Regions from separate parts of the Desulfocicer niacini genome, predicted to be linked through region 3. Evidence: riboswitches for the same ligand, from Rfam matches in the RefSeq annotation. Region 3 holds a riboswitch; each other region holds the start of a gene.

Region 1 (7,688 bases), on a different contig from region 3:
AAACCGGTTTCAATCGTGTCATACAATTCGGGTTCCAGATTCTGGGGCAGTGTGTAAGGATGATCATTTTCCATATCGGCCTTGTAATATCCCAAAGGCAGATAAAAATGAGAATGATTCCAGGAGACAAACAGATTGGCCTTGTCAAGAATTCTATACGAAGGCGATATATTCCAGTCGATGTCGCTGTCATTTTCAATTTTAACTGAGTCCGGCAACTGGTTTGAAAGATCATAGGTCATACTGTTATGCCGCAGGCCGGACTGAAGTCTAAAGCGATCATAGGAAAACTCATGATTAAAATTGATACCGAATAATTCTTTTTCAGCATCAATATCGGCTTTACTCTCAGTTGAGGCATTGTTTCCTGCGGTATCCCAGGGATAGCTTCTTTCCTGTGTGAAATCACTGTATTTGTAATCCAGACCAAAGGTGAGGGTATTGGAAATAAGGCCCGAATCAAACGTACGCCCCACACTGCCCATGACATCATATGTCTTTTCAATACGATGATCACGGTAGTTATCATCAAGTTTGGAAGCATAATTCAAATACTTTTTAGAAAAGAAATCCTGCTGGTCCCGGCTGAAACCCACGGATGAATTAATAAGCCAATTATTTTTATCATACTCATATTTAATCAGTGCATTAATAAGTTCCTCGTCCGACTCGTTGGGCAACATCAGATATCCAGAACCGTCTTCTTTTGTGTATGCAGCAGACTCAGTTCTATCCTGATCGACCTGCCATTGGGCCAACCCAATGGGGTATTTGTTAAAACTCTGGTTGATTCCGACAATAAGATCAAGACGCCCAGCATCAAACTGTCGTCCAATCTGAGCCTCACCGTTTTTGGTTTCTTCATCACTGTCACGGTAGCCATCGGATTCATTTGCATATGCCGAAATACTGTAATCTATTTGATCAGACACTCCGGATATAGTGCCGGTCAATTTTTTGGTATTCCATGAGCCGTATTCTGCACTGACACTTCCCTCAAACTTTTCTTTCGCACCGGCACCACTTTTAGTTGTAATCAGGATGACGCCCCGCGCTGCGTTTGCACCGTACTTGGATGTGGGAGGAGACTTAATAACCTCAATCTTTTCAATATTGTCTATGGGTATACTATCTATTTTACTATAACCGTATACGCCGACATTAATGGGACGACCGTCCACATAAATCTGGGGTCCTCCAGACATACCAGTTCTGGTACCACGGATACTGAAATAGGTTTGGGAACTTGATTTCTGACTGACTACACCGGGGATTGAAGAAATCAATTCCGCAGTACTGCTCTGACCACTGTTTTGAATATCCTTTAAGGTAAGCACATGTATGGATGCATTGGTGTCCAAAAGTTCACTCTTTGTTCCCGAAGCAGACACAATAACCGTATTTAAAACGGTGACATCCTCGTCATCCTGGGCCATGGCACCGGAGCAAAAAATTGCTCCAAACAACATCATTACAAAAACAAACCTAATGTTCCTAAATTGTTCCATCTTTTCCTCAATTTCCTTTGATAATTTTACACACTCTTGAACCGGACTATCCGGTAATCAAGACAATTATTTCTTGGAAGGACTCGCTACGCTCGCCTTCCAAGCATAAATTTCAACAGACACGCTTCCCATGCTGATGAACTTTTAGTTATTTTAATACAACATCAGTCTTTGGCCTTCTCCCCCAGCTTTGCAGAGACAATAATGATTTTACTATGGGCTTTACATCACTGATGCGCCACATTGTCTCTGTCGTTACTGATCATATGATACCAAAACAAAAAAAGCCCTGAATCGTTTAAAAAAACGATTCAAGGCTGTCCCTTTTTCTATCCTCAGAATCAAACAGGAGCCAGCATTGCCGTACACAGCATCCCTATGGTTGTCCAGGTAGGTCTTCTGACTCTTGGATCAATCTACTGACTGCGCCTTCCCGACCAAAACATGGACAGTGACATTATGCAGTGTTCGTCCCCAATTACAGCGACGGGCTCGTTCCGGAGTTTAACCGGATTCCCTTTTATGCAAATTCTTGCACCTGATCAATGCATTTAATTAGTTTGTAAAACCTTAAAAGTCAATAGGAAAGAACCCACAATTTGTCTATTATTTTCTTTTCATTAACAGCTGGTCACATTTTAGATGATTTGCAGGCAATATTTTTCCGGAGCATGAGTTCCTTTCATAAACTTTGACATTAAAAACCATAGCGCTATAACGTTAAAATAAAAATGATTTTTCCATCATACGCCTGTACACGACTTCTGTTCATCGACTCATGGTTTTGCGCGCCAACTTCCTTTAGACGGCTCCTCACGGCTCCGCCCTTGTTTTCGGATAATACTTGTGCTAACTGTAACTTGGTTAACAGGATTCACACATAGGGGACTTGCACCCCATAAGTTCACGCCCATGCCGGGCGTACACAAATGTTTACACCGGATCGCAATTCGCTGCTGCAGGCCTCGAGTGCATCGGTCATGGTGAATTCATCACTCAACTTTCGGAGGAGTGATTTTACGCCTCCAATAATTCCTTTCACCTATTATTCTTCAAGCCAAAATATGCAAGGGCTTTATTCATGACCAACTCAAGTATGTTTTGTATCACATGGGACAAAAATTATTTTTGCCTATTTTCCATTGGAAAGACTTACAACAACTTCAGCCTTTATTTTTGCTCGCCCCCGTTTCTTCTTCAATTTTTTATAGGGGTCAGATAACCTTAGTTTTTTACTCTTAAACTCATAAAGCCATTTAGGTTGATCTTTCAGCATGCAGATAACATGGATATGTTCACGAAGATCCGCTATGGCAAATGGCATTGAGAACCAGCTATCCATTAATACATATTTGGTCCGAACCCCTATATCAAGAGCTCTTTTGACCATAGGGATAAGATGTGCCGTGCTTTTGGTGATGGCCTCCCGACGTCGTTGGTAATCACAAATTTGTTTTTTTGTCGGCTGAGGATAAAAGGATAAAATCAATTCCAAGAAAACTGTTTCCATCAGACCAACCCAAGGTAAGTATCCTAAATCCTATTATATATTTTTTATGCGTATGGTCAGATACTCGGGATAGAAGTTCTACTTTTTTAAACGGTTCCTGCTATGGGTAGAATCATCAAAAATGAGAACTTCCTCAGTGGAGTCGTTGAGAAGTTTTTTGATCGCAAAATAAATTTTACGGAAAAGAAGAAGTGTAAAACGCCTCCAGATTATAAGTGGATGAATTTAAAAAATTGTACACTGCCCCTTTATCAACCTGGATTTCTTTGTTTTTCACAATACCTTGAAATAAATTTGCTCTTGAAAAAGACAGTTTGAACAATGCCGAGAAAATAGCTAACGGGGTGGCTCCCTTTGTTTTGGTTATTCCTGATCTATTCAAAAGTGTGCCAACTGTTAATCTTGACAAATGCTCATAAATAATACCCATTTTATCGAAATTTGAGGTTTGATTTTGTTCACTGATCAGAGTAGTATTCATTTTAACGAATTTCCTTTGTTTTTTGTTTGTTTAGCGGTAAACAAAACATACCAAACAAAGAGAAAACCGTGAATATTTATTGATATATCAAAGCCTTAAATTCAAAATGAGTTCTTTTTTGGATCACCGAAAATTGAGTTATACAGGTTATAGTCCTTTACTATCGACAGACCTGTGATCGCCGCAATAGGAAAAAATATAAAGTCGTATATGCCGGTTTAAGGCTTCTTGAAATTCATGATCGATGCACACCGGCTTTGGCTTCTATGGTGAGTCCTTGGTCCACGCTGCTGAGCTCTTTTGATGAAGTCCGTCAGGTGCTTTGTGATCATGGTTTCGCTCTGAATGTAAAGGTAATTCGAAAACGGGCTTACCGTTATTATGCTGAGCATGCTCGGCTGGTACAACAAGCAGGCCAAATTTCATTAAACAAATATAACAAACATGCCGTACTCTATTGGAAAGGACAGAATGAAACAGCAATCGAATCTTGACATCTATCTAAAACCTACGTTTTTTATTGACAGCGATTCACCACGAATCCAGGCGTATGCCCGAAATCTCTGCAGGGGTATAAGCTCTGAACGGGACCGAGCCATCGCACTCTACTATGGGGTCCGGGACGATATCCGCTATGACCCCTACAGTTTTGAAAATAATCGAAACTTTATCCGGGCAAGTTCTGTTCTGGAAAAAAAAGCTGGCTATTGTGTTGCTAAAGCAGTGCTTCTTGCAGCGGTTGCCAGGGCACAGGCCATTCCTGCCCGCCTTGGATTTGCCGATGTCCAGAACCATCTGGTAACTGAGCGATTGAAGTCTCTTATGGAAACCAACCTATTTGTATACCACGGGTATGTTGAATTTTATCTGGAGGGACAATGGGTCAAGGCGACCCCAGCGTTTAATGGGTCCTTGTGCAGTCATTTTAATGTAAAACCCCTGGAGTTTGACGGCATCCATGATTCCATATTCCACGAGTTCGACAATGCGGGAAATCGTCACATGGAGTATGTGAACGATCGAGGCATTTTTGCCGACCTGCCCTTTGAGGAGATCCTTGCTGCTTTCAAAAGGTATTACCCGAAAATTATTGAAATGAATGTACTGGGGGATTCACGTGCTTTCAGCATTGAAGCTTTAAAAGAGAAACCTTTCAACTGAAAGACCTTTGTCCCAAAAGCCTGAACCAAACCCAATGGCGAGCAGTCTTTATCAAAGATGGCCAGGAATTTTCAGCAAACAATGCACAATCCGCTGTGGCGATCTGCACGGCAGCCGTCGGAGCGCTGAGCAGCAAGTAGAGCAAATACTGTCAGGAGCGATACTTATAAAACTCAGGCGATGTCCAGGGAAGACAGGATCAATCGCCTGCATTCAAGAAGAATTTTCCCCGCTTCTTTAAGTACCTTCATGGCCCGGGAAATTCAGGGAAAAGATCAGCTGGACAGTCCAGGGCCAGGCATGGGAGACTTTTCGACCAAGAAAACTGCGTTTTATTGTGAGGCCCACGGTGCCGGTCAACACCGCGATTATGGTTCTTTAATTTTAACCAATACCCCCCAAACGGGTGATGTTTCATTGTCGAAGTTGAATTATAATTATTCAAATTAATCAAAAAATAAAAGGAGAATGAACTATGGATTTCTTTCAAATGACAGCCCCCTGTGGTTTGGACTGCTTCAACTGCCATTTTTATTTGGCCCTGAAAAACAATGAAGCAAAGGTCTCTGTTGAAAAAATGTCCGAAAAATATAATGTGCCTGTTGAGATAATGTTGTGCAATGGATGCCGAAATCACGATGGCAAAATACCATTACAAAAACACATTTTTGGCGAATCGCATAGTTGTGCTGCATATGAATGTGCTCAAAGTAAAGGCATAGATTTTTGTGGTGATTGTGAGGAATTTCCATGTGACAACCTACATCCTTATGCTGACAGAGCCACCGAGCTGCCTCATAATATGAAGATTTTTAATTTGTGCTTAATAAATAAAATGGGATTAGAAAATTGGGCGGCTTCAAAGGCATCTGAAGTTCGAGAAACATACTTTACAAAGCCATGGACACTATCAGACAAATGATATCATCGTTTCCTTCAGAGACACAAACAGAACCCAGCGCTGGAGCAGACCGATTTAAAAAAATAGATTTTAAAAAATCCTATCATATGGTGGTCCGAGATTAGAAAATCGCAGCGTAAAGCATTAAGGAGTATAAAAATGTCCTATCGCATTTCTCCGGCCTGGTGGCCTATAATTGGTTTGTCTTCCCCTGTTCTTTTTCCCTGGCTGTTAGCCAAAAATAGCCGATACAAACATGGCATCACGAAATCACTAAGAATTAATAAAAAACGAATCGAACATGCCAAACCTTTAGAACTCCCTCAGCTTGATAAGTTTGAACTAACTGTTCTTGTAGAACAAAAAGCGGATAAAGACTTTCTTAGTGCTCCCGGGGTGTCCTATCTGATAAAGACCGATCTTGGATCTTTGCTTTTCGATGTAGGGTATGGCCCGGAAAACCCCGCTTTGGCGCATAACGCAAAAAAAATGAATTTCAAAATGGACCAAGTGGATGCCATCGCGATTTCACATCTCCATCCAGACCACATGGGTGGATTCAAGGCGGTACGGGACAAAACTGTAACTGTTCCACAAGAGATTGGAGGAACCCAAAGACTCACTTGTTTTTTACCTGCCGAAGCCAATACAGGGGGAGGACAAGTTGAAGTCGTTGAAGGGCCACAGATGATAGCGGCAGGGATTGGCTCAACGGGTCCTTTGGCAAGGAGCCTTTTTCTAATGGGGTGGACTGAAGAGCAGGCTATTGTTGCCCGTCTAAGAAACAAAGGGCTAGTTGTATTTACGGGATGCGGCCATCCAACCATTGAAGTTATTCTTCAGATGGCCAAGCAGCTGTCTGACGAGCCAATATACGCCATTGGCGGCGGCCTGCACTTCCCTGTAACTGATAGCCCCCTTCATAAACCAGGCCTTAAGATACAAATGATCTGGGGCACGGGAAAACCGCCTTGGAAACGAATCACAGACGATGATTTGAAGCGCACCATAGACAATATAAATGCTATACACCCAAAGCATGTATTTCTTTCAGCACATGATACATGCGATTATGCAATAGAGAGATTTAAAAATGAACTCTATTCAGAGACATCGGTGCTCAGAGCAGGGGCAACTTATCAACTATGACGCTTAATGATCAAATACCAGGCGCTTGCAGCCGACACAAAGGGCCGCAGCGAACAGGAGATTCTCAGATCCTGCTTGATGGAAATGGATACCCTCCGGTTAACCGAAACGAAATTCAAAAAAAGACCTTTGAGCAGGCGAAAGAACGCTAAGAAAACATAAAAAATATTTTTTCCCTAACCACGGGGTTTGAGGCTTAAACGAAATGAATAAACCAAAACTGTATATATTTTCAGGGTTACCGGGTTCTGGGAAATCAACACTTGCTCAAGAGCTTTCTAAGTTATTAGGCTTTGTGTATTTAAGGATCGATACCATTGAGCAAGAATTAAGAAAACTTTATAATTTTAAAGTAGAGGGCGAGGGTTATCGTTTGTCGTACAAAATCGCACAAGATAACCTTAGACTCGGAACAAGCGTTATAGCTGATTCATGTAACCCGATTGAGCTAACTCGAACAGAATGGAATGACGTTGCAAAAAAATCAAATGTAGCCTTCACCAATATTGAAATTGTATGCTCAACGTTATCTGAACATAAATTCAGGGTTGAAAACAGAGCGTCTGAAATTGAAGGGCTCACATTGCCAACATGGAAAGAGGTCGTAAATAGAGAATACCATCCGTGGGGTAGAGAGAGGTTGGTAATAGATACAGCGGGTAAAACAAAAGCAGAAAGTTTCCAGGAGCTCTTGTTAGGCTTGGGCTTCGAGAAAAAATCGCTTAACCAAACGCTCCACCGGACTCCTTAATTTAAGTCTTTTTATTACAAATACACGCAAAACAATCGCCAAATTACTCCGCGCGGTGAGCTGGGCGTATGGTGCACATAATTAAGGATTAAAATATTTCATCTAAAAATTGCGAGGCTCAGATGATTGTCCATAATGTAAAATTTAAAAAAGGAATACCAGAACATTGGCCGATTAGAGAGACTCCAAAAATATATGTCGGGAGCGCTGAATCTGATATTCGATAT
Region 2 (7,688 bases), on a different contig from region 3:
GCTCTATTTTGAACCCCTGACCCGGGAGGATGTACTCCATATTGTGGAAAAGGAGAAACCCGACGGCGTTATTGTCCAGTTCGGCGGGCAAACGCCTCTTAATCTTGCAACGGCCCTTAAAAAAGCCGGGGTTCCCATCATCGGCACCACCCCGGAAAGCATTGACAAGGCCGAGGACAGAGATCTGTTTCAGGCCATGCTCAAAAAGCTCGACATTGCCCAGCCGGCCAACGGTATTGCCGTTAATTTTGAAGAGGCAAAAAAGATTGCCGAAGAGATCGGTTATCCCGTCATGGTGAGACCTTCCTTTGTGCTGGGGGGCCGGGCCATGAAGATCGTGTTTGATCCGGCGGAGCTTGAAGGCTATTTTGATCTTGCCGTGTCTGCGTCTCCTGATCATCCCGTTCTCATTGACCAGTTTCTGGAAGATGCCTTTGAACTTGATGTGGATGCCATATCAGACGGAGAGATTACCGTCATTGGCGGCATGATGGAACACATTGAAGAGGCCGGTATTCATTCTGGAGATTCCGCCTGTGTGCTGCCTCCTTACAGTATTGGCCAGGAACACATTGATGAGATGACCCGGGCCACTCAGGCCCTGGCCAGGGAGCTGAATGTGGTGGGCCTTATGAACATCCAGTTTGGTATTATGGATGATAAAGTCTATGTTATCGAGGTCAATCCCCGGGCATCCCGTACCGTTCCTTTTGTGAGCAAGGCTACAGGGGTTCCCCTGGCAAAACTTGCCACCAAGGTGATGCTGGGTAAATCCCTTGCGGATCTTGGCTTTACCCAGCAGGTGATTCCCTCCCATTATTCAGTCAAAGAGGCAGTATTGCCCTTTGACCGCTTTGCCAAGGTGGATCCTGTTCTGGGACCTGAAATGAAATCCACTGGAGAGGTCATGGGCATTGACGCGGACCTTGGAGCTGCTGTGGCCAAAGCCCAACTGGGTGCTGGACAGAATCTTCCCGTTGAAGGCAATGTGTTCATCAGTGTTCAGGACAGTGACAAGATGGCAGCACTTCCCCTGGCCCGGGATTTTTATGATATGGGTTTCAAGATTCTGGCCACCCGAGGAACAGCCATGTTTCTGGAAGATCATTCCATACCTGCCAAGGTGGTGGAAAAGGTATCCACCGGTCGTCCCCATGTGGTGGATGCCGTGAAAAACAGCGAGATTCAGCTAATTCTCAATACCGGTGCCAACCGACAGACCAAACGGGATGGGTATGAAATCCGGCGGGCGGCCATTCGGTTTAAGATTCCCTATGCAACCACCACCGATGGTGCCAAGGCCATCTGCAAGGCAATCAAGGCCCTCAAAAGAGAGCCCCTTACGGTCAAAGCGATTCAAGACTATCATATGCAAGGCGGCAATTAATGACAATTGACAACGAAAGACCCAAAGACGAATGTGGGGTATTTGGTCTGTACAGGCATCCTGAAGCAGCCCAGTTGACTTATTTTGGACTCTATGCACTTCAGCATCGGGGGCAGGAAAGTGCCGGAATTTCTGTGGCCAGGGAAAAGGATAAAATTTTCTCTCACAAGGGAATGGGCCTGGTCCATGATATCTTTGACACAGAAACGCTGAAAAATATCGAGGGCGGTGGGGGCAGCGCCATCGGTCACGTGCGCTATTCCACCACCGGAGATTCCAATCTGACCAATGCACAGCCCTTTGTGGTGCAGCACCGGGGAAGGGCCTATGCTGTGGCTCATAATGGCAACCTGGTCAATGCCCATATTTTAAAGGAAGAACTGGAAGAAAGTGGTTCCATTTTTCAGACCACCATGGACAGTGAGGTCTTTCTTCATCTGTTCATTAAGAACCTGAAACAGGGGGATGTGGTGACGGCCATTCAAAAGGCTGTGGCCAAAATTCAAGGTGCCTATTCCTTTATTCTGCTCACCTGCAAGGGAGAGGTCATCGGTGTAAAAGACCCCAACAGCTTTCGTCCCCTGGCCTTGGGAAAGCTCAATGGACACTATATCCTGGCATCTGAAACCTGTGCCTTTGATCTGGTCCAGGCAGAATTTGTAAGGGAGCTGGAACCCGGAGAAATCGTTATCATTAATGAAGACGGGGTGACCAGTATCATGCCGGAAACGCCCATTGAAAAAAAATCTCTGTGCATTTTTGAATACATCTATTTTGCACGTCCGGACAGCACCATTTACGGGAAAAACGTTTATCAGATGAGAAAGGCCCATGGAAAACGCCTGGCCCAGGAAGCACCGGTGGATGCCGATATGGTCATGCCATTTCCCGATTCCGGAAACTATTCTGCCATTGGGTATGCCGAAGAATCGGGAATTCCCTTTGAAATGGCCATGATCCGGAACCATTATGTGGGCCGCAGCTTTATTCAGCCCACCCAGGGCATGCGCGATTTTGCCGTGCGGGTGAAGCTCAACCCGGTGCGGGAGTTGATAAGGAACAAGGAAATCATTATCATTGAGGACTCCATCATCCGGGGAACAACGGCCAAAACCCGTGTGGCCGCACTGCGTAATCTTGGTGCAAAAAAGGTGCACATGCGCATCAGCTGCCCCCCCCATCGATTCCCCTGCTATTACGGCATTGATTTTTCCACCAAGGGAGAACTGGTGGCCGCATCCAAGACAGAAGAAGAATTAACCAAATTTCTGGGACTGGACTCCTTGCATTACCTCAGCATTGAGGGCATGCTGGAGGCAAGCGGAGTGGAAAACCCGGAAGACAACTTCTGCAAGGCCTGTTTTGACGGTTGTTATCCCGTGGCTTTTGATCCCAATCTGTCCAAACAGTGCATGGGGTAATATCGTTGCGAGTATGAAATTTATTTAATATGTAAAACCTCTTGGATTTCAATATTCAAGGGGTTTTATTTTTGAGTCATGGCCGTTTATCTGAAAATGCCGACAGCAGAGAGCCCCCGGCGGCGGCATAATACCATTTTTATTATTCGTTGTGTCGGCAGGCCGACATGATCGTTATAAGAAAATCCCATTGTGGAGCGTATTGATATGAATAAGAAAACAGTAGCCTTTTCAAAGGATTCTTCCAATCTTTTTTTTCATCTGCTCACCAAGTGCAATCTGTCCTGTAAACATTGTTATATCAATCGAAAAGAGCATGGCGAAAAAACCCTGGGCATTGATACCATTAAAAAATGGCTCAACCTTTTTGCCGACCGGTGTGAAAACATCAATGTGATTTTTCTGGGGGGAGAACCCACCTTGCATCCGGATCTTTCCCTGGCAGTGAAGGAGGCAAGACGTCTGGGATTTAAATCCATCACCATTGATACCAACGGCTATCTGTTCCATGATATTTTAAATAGAGTGACTCCCGATGAGGTGGATTTCATCAGCTTTTCCCTGGACGGGGCCACCCCCGCCACCAACGATGCCATCCGAGGAGAAGGCTGTCATGAACAGGTAATAAAAGGGTTAAAGCAGGCGGTTTCCGCCGGGTTTTCCACTTCCATGATTTACACGGTGAGCGGGGAAAATATCCACGAACTTCACCGGATGCCTGATTTGATTAAGGACTGGGGGCTTGAACGGTTTTTTATCCAGGTCATCGGTATTCGTGGGGAATCGGCGGACACCAACGATGGCCTCCAGGTGTCCATGGAACAATGGCTTGATGTGGTGCCGGATGCGGCCGAAGCCATGGCCAGGCAGGGAATTATTGTGACCTATCCCCGGGTATTTTTAAATGAGACAGAAGCCTTTCAGTGCGCAGGACTTGTGGCGGACAACTATTTTATTTTTCCCAATGGACGTATCTATCGCTGTCCCCTTTGTGAGGATTTTGCCCTGCACAGCTTCACCATTGATGACAACGCCATTGTTTCCACGGGTAAGATAAATGAAACAGATCTGTTTGGTCTTACCATCCCCGAAGGATGTGTCATGAATAAGATGATTCAACCGGGAAATATTGCGTACAATGAAGATGGTATTCCCTGCAAACGCATTGCATGCTGTATGTTGAAAGAAGAGATTGAGTTAAATTGATACCCGCAGATATGGACATACGGGATGCCGGAGCTCTTGCCGGGGAGGAGGTACGGGCCTTGAACTTTATTCGAAATGTTACTTCCTGTCATTTCAGAAGGCATTTCCGGCAGGGGTTAAGGTCTCATATTTTTGAGGTCCTTGATGCCGGGGATGTTTTAAAGGAAACACAAGGGGAGATAAGAGCGGGTATGCGATGGTTCCCCCGGGCGGTTCCCCGTGGGATGTTTCGAATATTGAGAAATCGTTTTTCCTCACTGGATCAGGTGCTTGATGAAGTGGGTAAGTATGCCCTGATCCTGAAAATGCTGGGACCGGAGCTTCTTGCCGTTTCCCAGGAATTTATTGTTCAATATAATGGCCCCGGAGGGCCTGAGATTTTGCTTTGCGGGCTTCAGGAGTATGTCCAGGGAGCGGTGCTGGACCCATGGTATCTCCATGAGGAAACTCCCCTTGAAATTTTTTTCCAGACACATTTTCCCGGAGAGCCTCCGGAAAAAAGCAGTGTGAACAAGGCGTTTGAATCCATTACCTCTTTTGTTGAAAAGACACGGCATATGGTCATGGATAAAGGATTTATTCCCGATCTTGCAGGCAACGGCAATCTACTTCTCACAAGCCAAGGAGAGCTGAAACTTGTGGATATCAATAATATCATCCCTGTTAATTGCAATGATAAAATTTTCCTTGATGATAAAAATTACCCTTCCTGTGATAAATCCATTGAAGTTCTTTTTCTCCTGGAACAAAAGATTTTGAAAAAGCAAAATCTTCTGGAGGATGTTTTATATGGGAAATTTCTATGTTCACAGAGAATAAAACGTGTCAGGTTGTTTGAAGAACAATTTTATCAGAAAGTTGGATTTTGATGCTCCCATGTCCCCGTGTTACAGGTACAAAACAAATTGACTTTTGGAGGGAAACAGTTTATTTTGTCTGGATAATTATAGTCTCAGGTATCATGGTGGAGTGGTAGTATGGCTGTCAACTCCCCAATGAGCAGGGAATCCTGTGAAAATCAGGAGCGGACCCGCCGCTGTAACCGGCATTTTGTGTCTTAAATCTTCTTTTTAAAACCGGCCACGGCTGGTTGATGCAAAGAAAAGAAAGCATTGACGTCACGCCGGGAGTCAGAAAACCTGCCTGGGACAAGTGGACCGAAAATGTGCACGCGGTTGGACAGGCCCACTATACCATTGAGGATACAATACGGCGTCCCCATATCGATTTAAATATCGGTATGGGTTTTTTTTTGCCTGTTGTTTAAAGGGAGTAGTTGTGAACTGGATTCAGCCGTGCCTTCCAAGGAAAACAGGGACAATTGTCTGTGCCTTGTCTGTGCTTTTGTTTGTCCTTGTGGTGTTGTCAGCCTCCCTTGGATATATGAAGATTGATTTTTTAGATGTGCTGGAAATAATTTTTTCCCATGTCTCTGGCAAGGAAAATACTGGAATTTCCATTTCCCAGGCATCCCGGGTGATTGTTATGGATGTGCGCCTGCCAAGGATACTGACATGTGCTGCTGTGGGGGCTGCCCTTGCGCTGTCCGGGGTCATTTTCCAGGGGATTTTGTTAAATCCCCTGGCAGATCCCTATACACTCGGGGTTTCTGCCGGTGCTGCCTTTGGTGCCTGTTTTGCCATTTTGTTGAATCTGGGTGCTGCCTTTGTCTCAGTTCCCCTGTTTGCCTTTGCCGGGGCCTGCCTCACATTGTTTTTTGTGATTTTCCTTTCCTATACCGGTAAGAATTCCGCAGCCGTCCTTTCCTCCAATAGTCTCATACTTTCCGGAATTATTGTGGCTGCTATTTTGTCTGCAGGTATCAGTTTTTTAAAATACACTGCTGATGAGCAGGTTTCCATTATTATTTTCTGGCTCATGGGCAGTTTTGCCTCCAAAACCTGGCTGGATGTGGGGGTGACCCTTCTGTGTCTTGGCGCGGGGCTTGTGGTTGCCATGGTATTTGCCCGGGATCTCAATCTCATTTCCCTGGGGGAACGATCCGCTGCAAGTCTTGGGGTGGATACCCGCAGGGTGACCCTGGTGCTGCTGGTGACAGGGTCCATGCTGGCAGCGGTTTCGGTTTCCGTGTCGGGGATTATCGGCTTTGTGGGACTTCTGGTTCCCCATATGGTAAGGCTTTTCACCGGGCCGGACAACCGACATCTGGTTCCCGTTTCAATCTTTGCCGGGGCCTTGCTGCTGCTGGGCGCAGATACCATCACCCGGGCCATCCTGCCCCACGAAATTCCCATCGGCATTTTAACAGCCCTCATCGGCGGTCCCGTGTTTTGCTGGATTTTCAAGCGGGGGGCCATTCGCTAAATGAAAATCAACTCCAATACTTCCGGGATAAGTGTCGATATTTTTCTTGAAAACCTCTCGTTTGCCTATGAACAGGAGCCGGTATTAAGGGATATTAATCTTTGCTTTAAGCCCGGAAAATTTTATTCCATCCTGGGGCCCAACGGATGCGGAAAAACCACCTTGCTGGATCTTCTCATCGGTCATCTGACCCCGGACAGCGGTTGTGTTTTTTTAAGGGGAAGGTCTCTGGACACCTGGTCCAGAAAGGAAATCGCCCGAAACATTGCCCTGGTATCACAAAATTATAATATCAACTTTCCCTTCACCGTAAAAGAGGTGGTCATGATGGGGCGACACCCCTGGATTTCCCGGTTTTCATCCCCCAATGCCAGGGATATACATATCGTGGACAGCGTCATGGCCCGTACGGATACCGTTGGGTTCCAGGACAGAAAAATAACGGCCCTTAGCGGGGGAGAACGGCAGAGATGCGTCTTTGCCAGGGCTCTTTGCCAGGATACCCCCATTCTTTTTCTGGATGAAGCCTTTTCCAACATGGATATCAGCCACACCCTGAAACTTTTAAATATTGTTAAAGAAGAGGTGAAACATCAGAATCGCACGGTTATTTCAGTGTTCCATGACATTAATCTGGCGGCCATCTGGTCCGATCATCTGATTTTTATGAAGCAGGGCAGGGTGGCTGCCTCAGGTCCCACGGAAGCGGTCATGGATGCGGCCATCATTGAAGAGGTATTTCAGGTGAAGACCCGTGTGGCCTTTAATGACTATTCCCAGGCCCGACAGGCCTGTTTCAAGGCGGGATGATATGTTTTTTTTTTCAGGGATGACGGCGTTTTTACATGTGGCTTTGACTGTTTTCCGGGGCAGGGGCGGTGCGGGGGGCGTGTGTGTTCCTGGTATGATTTCATACCCTGGCTCATGCCTTGAATATTTGGGATTAAAGCGTATGACACGGATGGTGCTAGGGGTGATTTGTATCTTTTCTCTGTCCATGGCAGACGTTCACTGGGTAAAGGCCGATGAAATAATGGATGCCACCGGTAAAAAAGTGAACTTTGATCGTCCCTTTGAACGAATTATTTCCCTTTATGGTGCCCATACGGAGAATCTTTTCTATCTGGGTCTTGACCAGGAGATCATCGGGGTTTCCAGAAATGAGACTTACCCTGACGAGGCAAAGATAAAACCCTGGTTTTCATACCATGATGATCCTGAAAAATTTCTGGTGGCCGGGCCGGATCTTGTTCTGGTACGTCCCATGATTGAACGGGGATATCCCGGTCTTATTCAAAGATTGAGGAAATTCGGCATTGTGGTTGTCTCTCTACAGCCATCCACCGTGG
Region 3 (7,688 bases):
GTGCGGCAGCACCCGATGCCACCCGTGCAGACATTCACAGCCCGGGCCATGTATTTCCCCTGCGAGCTGCGGCCAACGGCGTGTTTGAGCGAAGGGGGCACACAGAAGGAACCGTGGATCTCATGCGCCTTGCAGGGTTGTATCCGGCAGGCGTACTGTGCGAACTGACCAACACCGACGGCACCATGGCAAAGCTGCCCCAAATTATTGACTTTGCCGAGGCCCATGATTTTCCTGTACTGAGCATTGAAGACATTGTTGCCTACAGGTCCCAGGAGCAGACCATGAGTACCTGATCGAATAACACATGGGCAAGTTATCAAGACAGCTCCCATGCCGGAAACAAAAATATCGTTCCATTTTTTACTAAAACAACACAAAAATCAGGCCGAAGGGTGCGAATGGGGGCAGATCACGATGATCTCAAAAAAACGTGGCCTGTCCCCCATATTTCACTGTTTCTTAAACATCAGGAGATACATACTAAAAAACACAGCACTGGTATGGCGGGTTTTTCCCCAGGTACGCCATGACACCACATACCAATTTTAAGACCCGCCCACTTCCACACACACAGAACTCATATGAGGTACGGTTAAAAAAATTCAAGATGCACATTATGCGATATTGGATCGGATAACATCGGACGGACAAGTCGATAAGAAACCCCCTTGAACATCAAGAGGTCTGTGTCAAAGAATGCTTTACTGCGGCAATCAATAACCCTTTAACATGCTTACCGGATTGTTTTCTGATACCTGCTTCGGTATTTTCTATTAATTGAAATCCATGCCGATTCAGACATTTTTTAATATAGGCTTGGGAATGAGCATAACGGCCACTGGGAAAAAGCTGATACTCCAGACTATTATCCTCCAGCAGTTCCACTGAAAATGCAAGAATTCCATCATCAACAAGGCATAAAGATGCGGAGTTAATGATGGCATCCAGAGTACCGAAATATACAAAGACATCAGAACTGTAAATCAGATCAAATTTCCGGGGAAAATTCCACTCCTGAAGTATGTCAAAAATTTCCAGCCGACTGTAAATTTTCTTTTCAGCTGCCTTTTCAAGCATTTTGGACGACACATCAACGCCTGTAATGGTTTTTGCAAAGGGTTTATAGAGCCCAGCGCCCAGCCCGGTACCGCAGCCAAGATCCAGAATATTCATTTTTTCAGTCAAATGCGGCTGCACAAGCTCAAAGAGACGTTCAGGGGTTTTGTATTCAAGATCCTTCACCAGAATCTTCTCAAAATTTTCGGCACACCTATCAAAGATACTGCGCACATGCTCCACGGGAGCTGCATCCGGTGCTTTTGAAAGGCCCATGCTTTGACGCATGAATATTGCCGCCTTATTATCCGGCTGAATTTCAAGCACCTTGTTGTAATGTTTCTCCGCCTCCCTGAATCGTTCTTGTTTTTGAAGAGAAATGCCGAGGTTCAAGTGGGCTGAAGCATAATGGGGCTGTATCTCAATGGCCTTTTTATATGAATTTAATGCGTCCCCAATGAGATTCGACTCATCCTGGGCCACGCCAAGGTTGTTCCAGGCCTCTGCCATCTCAGGGGCAAACATCACAGCCTTGCGAAAACAGGAAATGGCACCATCCGGCTGCCCGGTTTCCCGGTATGCCACCCCCAAATTATTCCATGCTTCGCCAATGTCAGGCTGTTCATTGAGCATAATTTTATATATTGGTACGGCTGCCCTGTGATCATTTGCAATCTGTTTCATCCTGCCCAGATTATAACATGCGGATAAATGGGGAGGTGTAAGCCGTACTGCCTGTTCAAATATTTTTTCCGCCCTATCCACCTGATTCCGATCAAGAAACAAGGTTCCAAGTGCATTCAGCGCCCGCCCCCAGTCCGGCCTTTTTTTCAATACTTTCCGATAGCCTTTTTCTGCCTGTGCAAACCTGCCTTGCCTGTGGGCTGACGACGCTTTCTTGAAAATATATTCGAGATCTTCTTTGGTGCGCTTGTCCAGCATTGAGTATTTTTTGGGGTTACGGGGCATCACATGTTCATTTATCATTTCAGTTCCACATCAGTTGAAAATTAATGGGCTTGCTCATAACCTCCTCCATATCACGAAATCATTATTCAAACAAACCGGAACCGGCAACACAGAGCCATACCCCAAAAATATTTTTTCCCCTTGACATTCTTATTTTTACTTTGTAATTTGCAAATCAGTTTTATCAGGTGCTGTTGCTCAATAGGGAATCCCGTGAAAATCGGGAGCGGGCCCACCGCTGTAATCGGGGACGAACGCTGCATTAATGTCACTGGATATTAATTCCGGGAAGACGCAGTCAATAGAATGATCCGAAAGTCAGAAGACCTGCCTGGTGAAGATAAAGACAATCCGGCACTGGAAGATATCAAACACAAAAATCTTCCGTCGGTACAGTTGTAGTGAAAATAATTCGGATAGCGTATTGATGCATGATCAAGATCTATCCATGACGTATCAGTAAATCACAGACTGTATTAAAAAATTGTCTCAGGGTGAGTGCTGCATGGGAATGCAGATACCCGAATATCCCATGGATAAAAAAGGGAAATCCACGGATTGAGAATTGGAATCTGTGGATTTTTTGTATTTATGGGATCTTGTTTATATGGCACACCGTAAAAAACATCTTGCATGTGAAAAATCGGCTTACCCAAACAGTATGCGCCTTTTCCGTAAAGATCGGATCAAGGGGGCCATCACGGCTGCCCGCCACCAATGCATACATGATCTTTTCTGTTCCTGCCCACGGTTTCTTTCCTGCCTCCATAATATTTCAGTCCAACATCCACACAGATCAGACACAATCCGTTGTAAAGATATTCAAAACATCAACGTATATACGATTTCCAAAAGGCACCGGGATCGCGTTGCGGGCGCGTTTGTCAAAAAGCTAACAGATGCGATCCCTTTCCAAAAAATGGCTGACGCCATGAAATTCATTGGTTCAGTCGGGTTGATAAGGGATCTGGTTACAAATCAAATATCCCGGTGCCTTTTGGATCACTTTCATTTTTTCCTCTTTCCTTCAGGTGACAACAGGGACATCGGATTTAGTGACATGGGTCCGATGCCTTCCCTGATATCACATAAAACGGCGAAGAACGGAATACCGGCCGTTCGGACCATAGCTTTTGGCACACTGTTTTGGAAAATTATCATTTTTTTTAAACAATATGACCGGAAGTGCCGTTGTTTTCTCCTCGATGTAGCTGATGACTGCGTTTCTGGGGCATTGGAATTTGATTCCAATGCCCCCATCAGCATTTTTAACCCTTTCAATCCAAAGATCAAACGTCCATGTACTCCGTGACATACAAATCAAGGCTAAGGTTAAATCCAGACCGGGGAACATAAAAGCCGGAGAGCATAACAGAGGTCTCTCCAAAAGGGCTTGCATGAATCCGTCAGCATGGGTATAAAGAAACCCATGACATTTTCCCCGGGGAAAGAGTTGCCCGGAGTTTAAATTTAGCCCCGCATTCTTATCCTTCCTGACAAATGGGCAGATGAATAACAAAAACACACAGAACCATACAGACAGGACACATTAATGATTTTATTACTACAACGGACCATTTCCATAAGCATTCTACTTGTGCTGCTGTCCACATCCACGGCTTTCAGCTCCCAAACAGCTGAATCCGTCAAAAAGAAAGTGGACAATTCCATTGTCACCCGTCAGAACACGCAGAAAAAACAAGATCAATGGGAAAAAGAGAAGGCGGGCCTGCTCATCACCTATGAGCAACTCAAAGAGCAGAACGTCCTGTTAAAGGAAACCCATAAGGCACTCACCAAGGAAGAAAACGCTCACAACACGCTTCTGGAAAATCTAAAATCAGAAAAAAACGCCCATGAAAAAATTCAAAGGGAAATGCTTCCCTTTTTACAGGAGGTACAGAGCTCCCTCAATGCATTGGTCTCCAATGATCCCCCATTCCTCAGCGAAGAGCGGAAAAACCGCCTGCAGAAGCTTGCCGCCATCATGGAAGATATTGAAATCTCCATAGCCGAAAAATACCGTAAAGTGATGGAGACCCTTTTCGTGGAAGCCGAATACGGTAACACCATTGAGGTAACCCAGGACAAAATTTCACTCTCCGGCAATGAGGTACTTGCAGATATTTTTCGACTTGGCAGAATATCGCTGTTTGCCCTTACCCTGGACCATAAAACAGCCGGAGTATTCAATGTAGCAGAAAACCAATGGACACCCCTTGCTGCGGAATATCTTTCGCCTGTTATTGCCGCCGTGGAAATGGGCAGCAAGCGACGCACAGTGGAAATAATTTCCCTTCCCATCGGGCAACTTGCCAGATGAACAAACAAATGATACTGCACGCTGTGAGTTCCGGGTAATACATCCGTTTATTTTTTCAGTTGTAGTTGGTCGTTTAAAAGAAAGAGTAGGCCATCCTAACATTCTTTCATGCTTCGTTGTGGGCAGAGCGAGATCAGAATATAATCTGCCCGTGGCAGTTATTAAGGAGTAAAAAATGAAAACCTTGAACCTATTTTGCAGCCGAATATTGATGGTTGCCCTTGTGATATACTGCTGCACCAGCACTCCGGCCATATCCCAGGACATGCGTCAGACCCATATGACCCTGATTCAGCAAAAAAACGCCCTACAGGAACAGGCAGCCTTGGAATTAAAAAAGGCTAAGCAGGAAGCCTTAAAAAAGAAAGCAGACATCACCAAGGACCGCGAAAGCTTACTGGCCGCCATTGAGGACATCAAGGTGCAAAACCAGACCCTGGAACAGGACAACGCCGCCATCAGAATACGCATAGAAGAAACCATGACGGCCGCAGATAAGATCAAAGACTCCCTCATCGAAACCCAAGCAGTTAACCGGGAATTATCCGGATTTATCAGAAGTAACGCCAAGGATCTTGAAAGCATGCTCATCCAGAGCATCCAGAGTGCCCTTGACCCGGACCGTCATCTATTTCTTTCTCCCCTGATCAACCAGGAAAAATTCCCATCCATGGAAGACATCCGCCGCATGGTATCTCTATTGTTTAATGAAATACAATCTTCAGGAGAGGTAAAGCTGACCAAAGGTATTATTGTGGACCGTCAGGGCAAAGAAAGGGAGGCCACGCTTTTAATCATCGGCAATTTCACCGGCATGTACAGCCTGGACGATGAAACCGGATTTCTCATTTACTCGGATGAAAGCCGTCGGTTTTTTGCTCTTTCCAGACTGCCTGATGCCTGGATGGCCCGCAATATCAAAGATTACATGGACAAAACAACAGGCGATGTTGTCATGGATATCTCCAAGGGCGGAGCACTCCGGCAACTCACCCACCAACTAAACCTGTGGGAACAAATTCCCAAGGGAGGCCCCATCGTGTGGCCCCTTGTGGCTATTCTGGCGCTGGCCCTCATCATCCTAATGGAACGGGTCTTTTTTCTACTGAGCAAACGGATGAATGCCGATACCTTCATGCTAAAGATACAGCGCCTGGTGGATACAAATCAATGGGAGGAGTGCCGTGCGCTGCTGGAATCCAAACGCAAAAAACTGATCCCCAAAGTATTGCTGACAGCACTGGAATTTAAAGACCGGGAACGGGTGGACATGGAAAATGCGCTGCAGGAGGCCATATTAAACGAAATTCCCCGCATTGAACGTTTTCTTTCCACTTTGGGAATGCTGGCGGCCATCGCACCCCTTCTGGGGCTTTTGGGCACCGTCACAGGCATGATCAACACCTTCCATGTGATAACCTATTACGGTACCGGTGATCCAAGAATGATGTCTGGAGGTATTTCAGAAGCATTGGTGACAACCATGCTGGGCCTTTCCGTGGCCATCCCCATCATGTTTTTCCACACCCTTTTAAACCGGCGGGTGGAAATGGAAATCGGTAAAATGGAAGAGAAGTCTGTATCCTTTGTTAATATGGTTTTTAAATCCCGAAACACCTGCAGGGAATAAACGTCGTGGACCAATTTCTATTTCACATGGAAAGTTATATCCGCTCCGGCGGCGAGGTGATGTATCCCATTCTCCTGGTATCTTTTATCATGTGGATGCTCATCATCAACCGGGTCTATGTGATGCGCAAACTGTTCATCAAAAATATTCCCCGCATTGAAGCCGGACAATTAATACAAAAAAACCAGATGCCCCATAAAAAGTACCAGGGAGCTAACTCTCTCCTGGTCCGGGAATTTCTAAGTCAAAGAACCGGAGACCGTGATCTGGACGGATTTATCCTTGATGAAACCGTTCTTCGGCTGACATCGGAAATGGATCGCCATCTTGCCCTTATTGGTGTCTTATCCGGTGTGGCCCCTCTTCTGGGACTGCTTGGCACCGTGGTGGGCATGATGGCCACCTTTGACGTAATCACAGTCTTTGGTACGGGCAATGCAAAGGCCATGGCTGGTGGCATCTCCGTGGCCCTTATCACCACCCAGACGGGCCTTCTGGTCTCCATCCCCGGATTATACATGAGCGGCTTTCTCAAACGGCGGGCCAATAACCTGAAACACCGCATCTCAGCCACAGGCATGTACCTGAGACGCTTTTTGTAAGGAAATAACCCATGCTGAACATCACAGCGGCCCGACGGGGCAAAAAAGGCAATCTGGAACTCAACATTGCCCCGCTTATTGACATGGTTTTTATTTTATTAATCTTCTTTCTGGTGACCACCAGTTTTGTCAAAGAGACCGGGGTGGACATATCCCGCCCGGCAGCCAGCACCGCTGTCAGTAAAACCGGCACCACCATCCTCATCGGCGTTACAAAAGACAATACCGTACACATGGACAAACGAGAAATTGACCCCAGGGCCGTTCGGGCCAATGTGGAACGAGCCCTGGCTGAAAACCCGGAGGCAGCAGTGGTCATTGTGGCAGACAAGGAAAGCCTCACCGGTCTTGTGATCAACGTAATGGATAACTGCAAGCTGGCCGGGGCGGAAAACGTAGCCCTGGCAGCCAGCCTGCCCCGGGGGCAATAGGCTTTTTCATGAAAGCAACCCCTCTTACGGAAACCAACACCACCACCCGGGCATCATCCCTCTTTACCGATAAAAAAAATATCGGGAAATCCAGATTGAAATCTTTCATGGGTTGGAGCCTTGCCATAGTATTGTCGGCCATTTTAAATATCACCTTGTTTGGTCTCATGCCCGGTCTCATCCATTTAATCCCCCAGGATCAAGAAGCGCTTGAGGATATTAAGCCTATTCAGGTAATCCGGGTAAAACACAGGGAAACACCCCCTCGGAAAAAAGAGCTTAAGAAACCCAAACCCAAACAGGAACCCAAGCGGATAAAAACCACCACACCTACCCGGGTGGTAAAGCAAAAACCCATGCAGTTAAAGCCCCGCCTTCCCTTTCAGCTGAACCCGAAACTGCCTGCCACCCCCACCAGTCTCACCATGCCACCCATGGAACATTTTTCCATGGCGGCCCCCACATTAAAGGGAATCTATGAAATGGGAGAACTGGACAACCCCCTCACGCCCATTGCCAAAATTCCACCCATGTACCCCATGCGGGCCATGAGACGGGGCATTGAAGGATGGGTAAAAGTAAAATTCCGGGTAAACACCCAGGGCAGGGTAGAACAACCCACCATCCTTGAAGCAGAACCGGAAAATGTATTTGACAAAAGCGTCATCAACTGC

What was found. Region 3 has a riboswitch for cobalamin ahead of ACYQ2M_RS22435 (hypothetical protein). Riboswitches for the same ligand answer to the same signal wherever they lie in the genome.
Region 1: another riboswitch for cobalamin. It lies ahead of ACYQ2M_RS16790 (TonB-dependent receptor); the one in region 3 lies ahead of ACYQ2M_RS22435 (hypothetical protein).
Region 2: another riboswitch for cobalamin. It lies ahead of ACYQ2M_RS02455 (FecCD family ABC transporter permease); the one in region 3 lies ahead of ACYQ2M_RS22435 (hypothetical protein).

What each region holds. Positions count from the first base shown of each region.
Region 1 is NZ_BAAHYK010000032.1:25,400-33,087, forward strand. It holds gene ACYQ2M_RS16790 (TonB-dependent receptor) at 1-1,508, opposite strand, end outside; cobalamin riboswitch at 1,881-2,065, opposite strand; partial or broken gene ACYQ2M_RS16795 (IS4 family transposase) at 2,644-3,499, opposite strand; gene ACYQ2M_RS16800 (transglutaminase-like domain-containing protein) at 3,971-4,660, shown strand; gene ACYQ2M_RS16805 (DUF3795 domain-containing protein) at 5,136-5,582, shown strand; gene ACYQ2M_RS16810 (MBL fold metallo-hydrolase) at 5,721-6,710, shown strand; gene ACYQ2M_RS16815 (P-loop nucleotide/nucleoside kinase family protein) at 6,916-7,461, shown strand.
Region 2 is NZ_BAAHYK010000003.1:122,221-129,908, forward strand. It holds gene carB (carbamoyl-phosphate synthase large subunit) at 1-1,387, shown strand, start outside; gene purF (amidophosphoribosyltransferase) at 1,387-2,808, shown strand; gene ACYQ2M_RS02445 (radical SAM protein) at 3,016-4,014, shown strand; gene ACYQ2M_RS02450 (hypothetical protein) at 4,011-4,883, shown strand; cobalamin riboswitch at 4,952-5,175, shown strand; gene ACYQ2M_RS02455 (FecCD family ABC transporter permease) at 5,293-6,339, shown strand; gene ACYQ2M_RS02460 (ABC transporter ATP-binding protein) at 6,340-7,149, shown strand; gene ACYQ2M_RS02465 (ABC transporter substrate-binding protein) at 7,151-7,688, shown strand, end outside.
Region 3 is NZ_BAAHYK010000063.1:10,509-18,196, forward strand. It holds gene ribB (3,4-dihydroxy-2-butanone-4-phosphate synthase) at 1-296, shown strand, start outside; gene ACYQ2M_RS22430 (tetratricopeptide repeat protein) at 679-2,046, opposite strand; cobalamin riboswitch at 2,198-2,377, shown strand; gene ACYQ2M_RS22435 (hypothetical protein) at 2,594-3,340, shown strand; gene ACYQ2M_RS22440 (DUF3450 domain-containing protein) at 3,581-4,351, shown strand; gene ACYQ2M_RS22445 (DUF3450 family protein) at 4,527-5,981, shown strand; gene ACYQ2M_RS22450 (MotA/TolQ/ExbB proton channel family protein) at 6,008-6,583, shown strand; gene ACYQ2M_RS22455 (ExbD/TolR family protein) at 6,595-7,014, shown strand; gene ACYQ2M_RS22460 (energy transducer TonB) at 7,023-7,688, shown strand, end outside.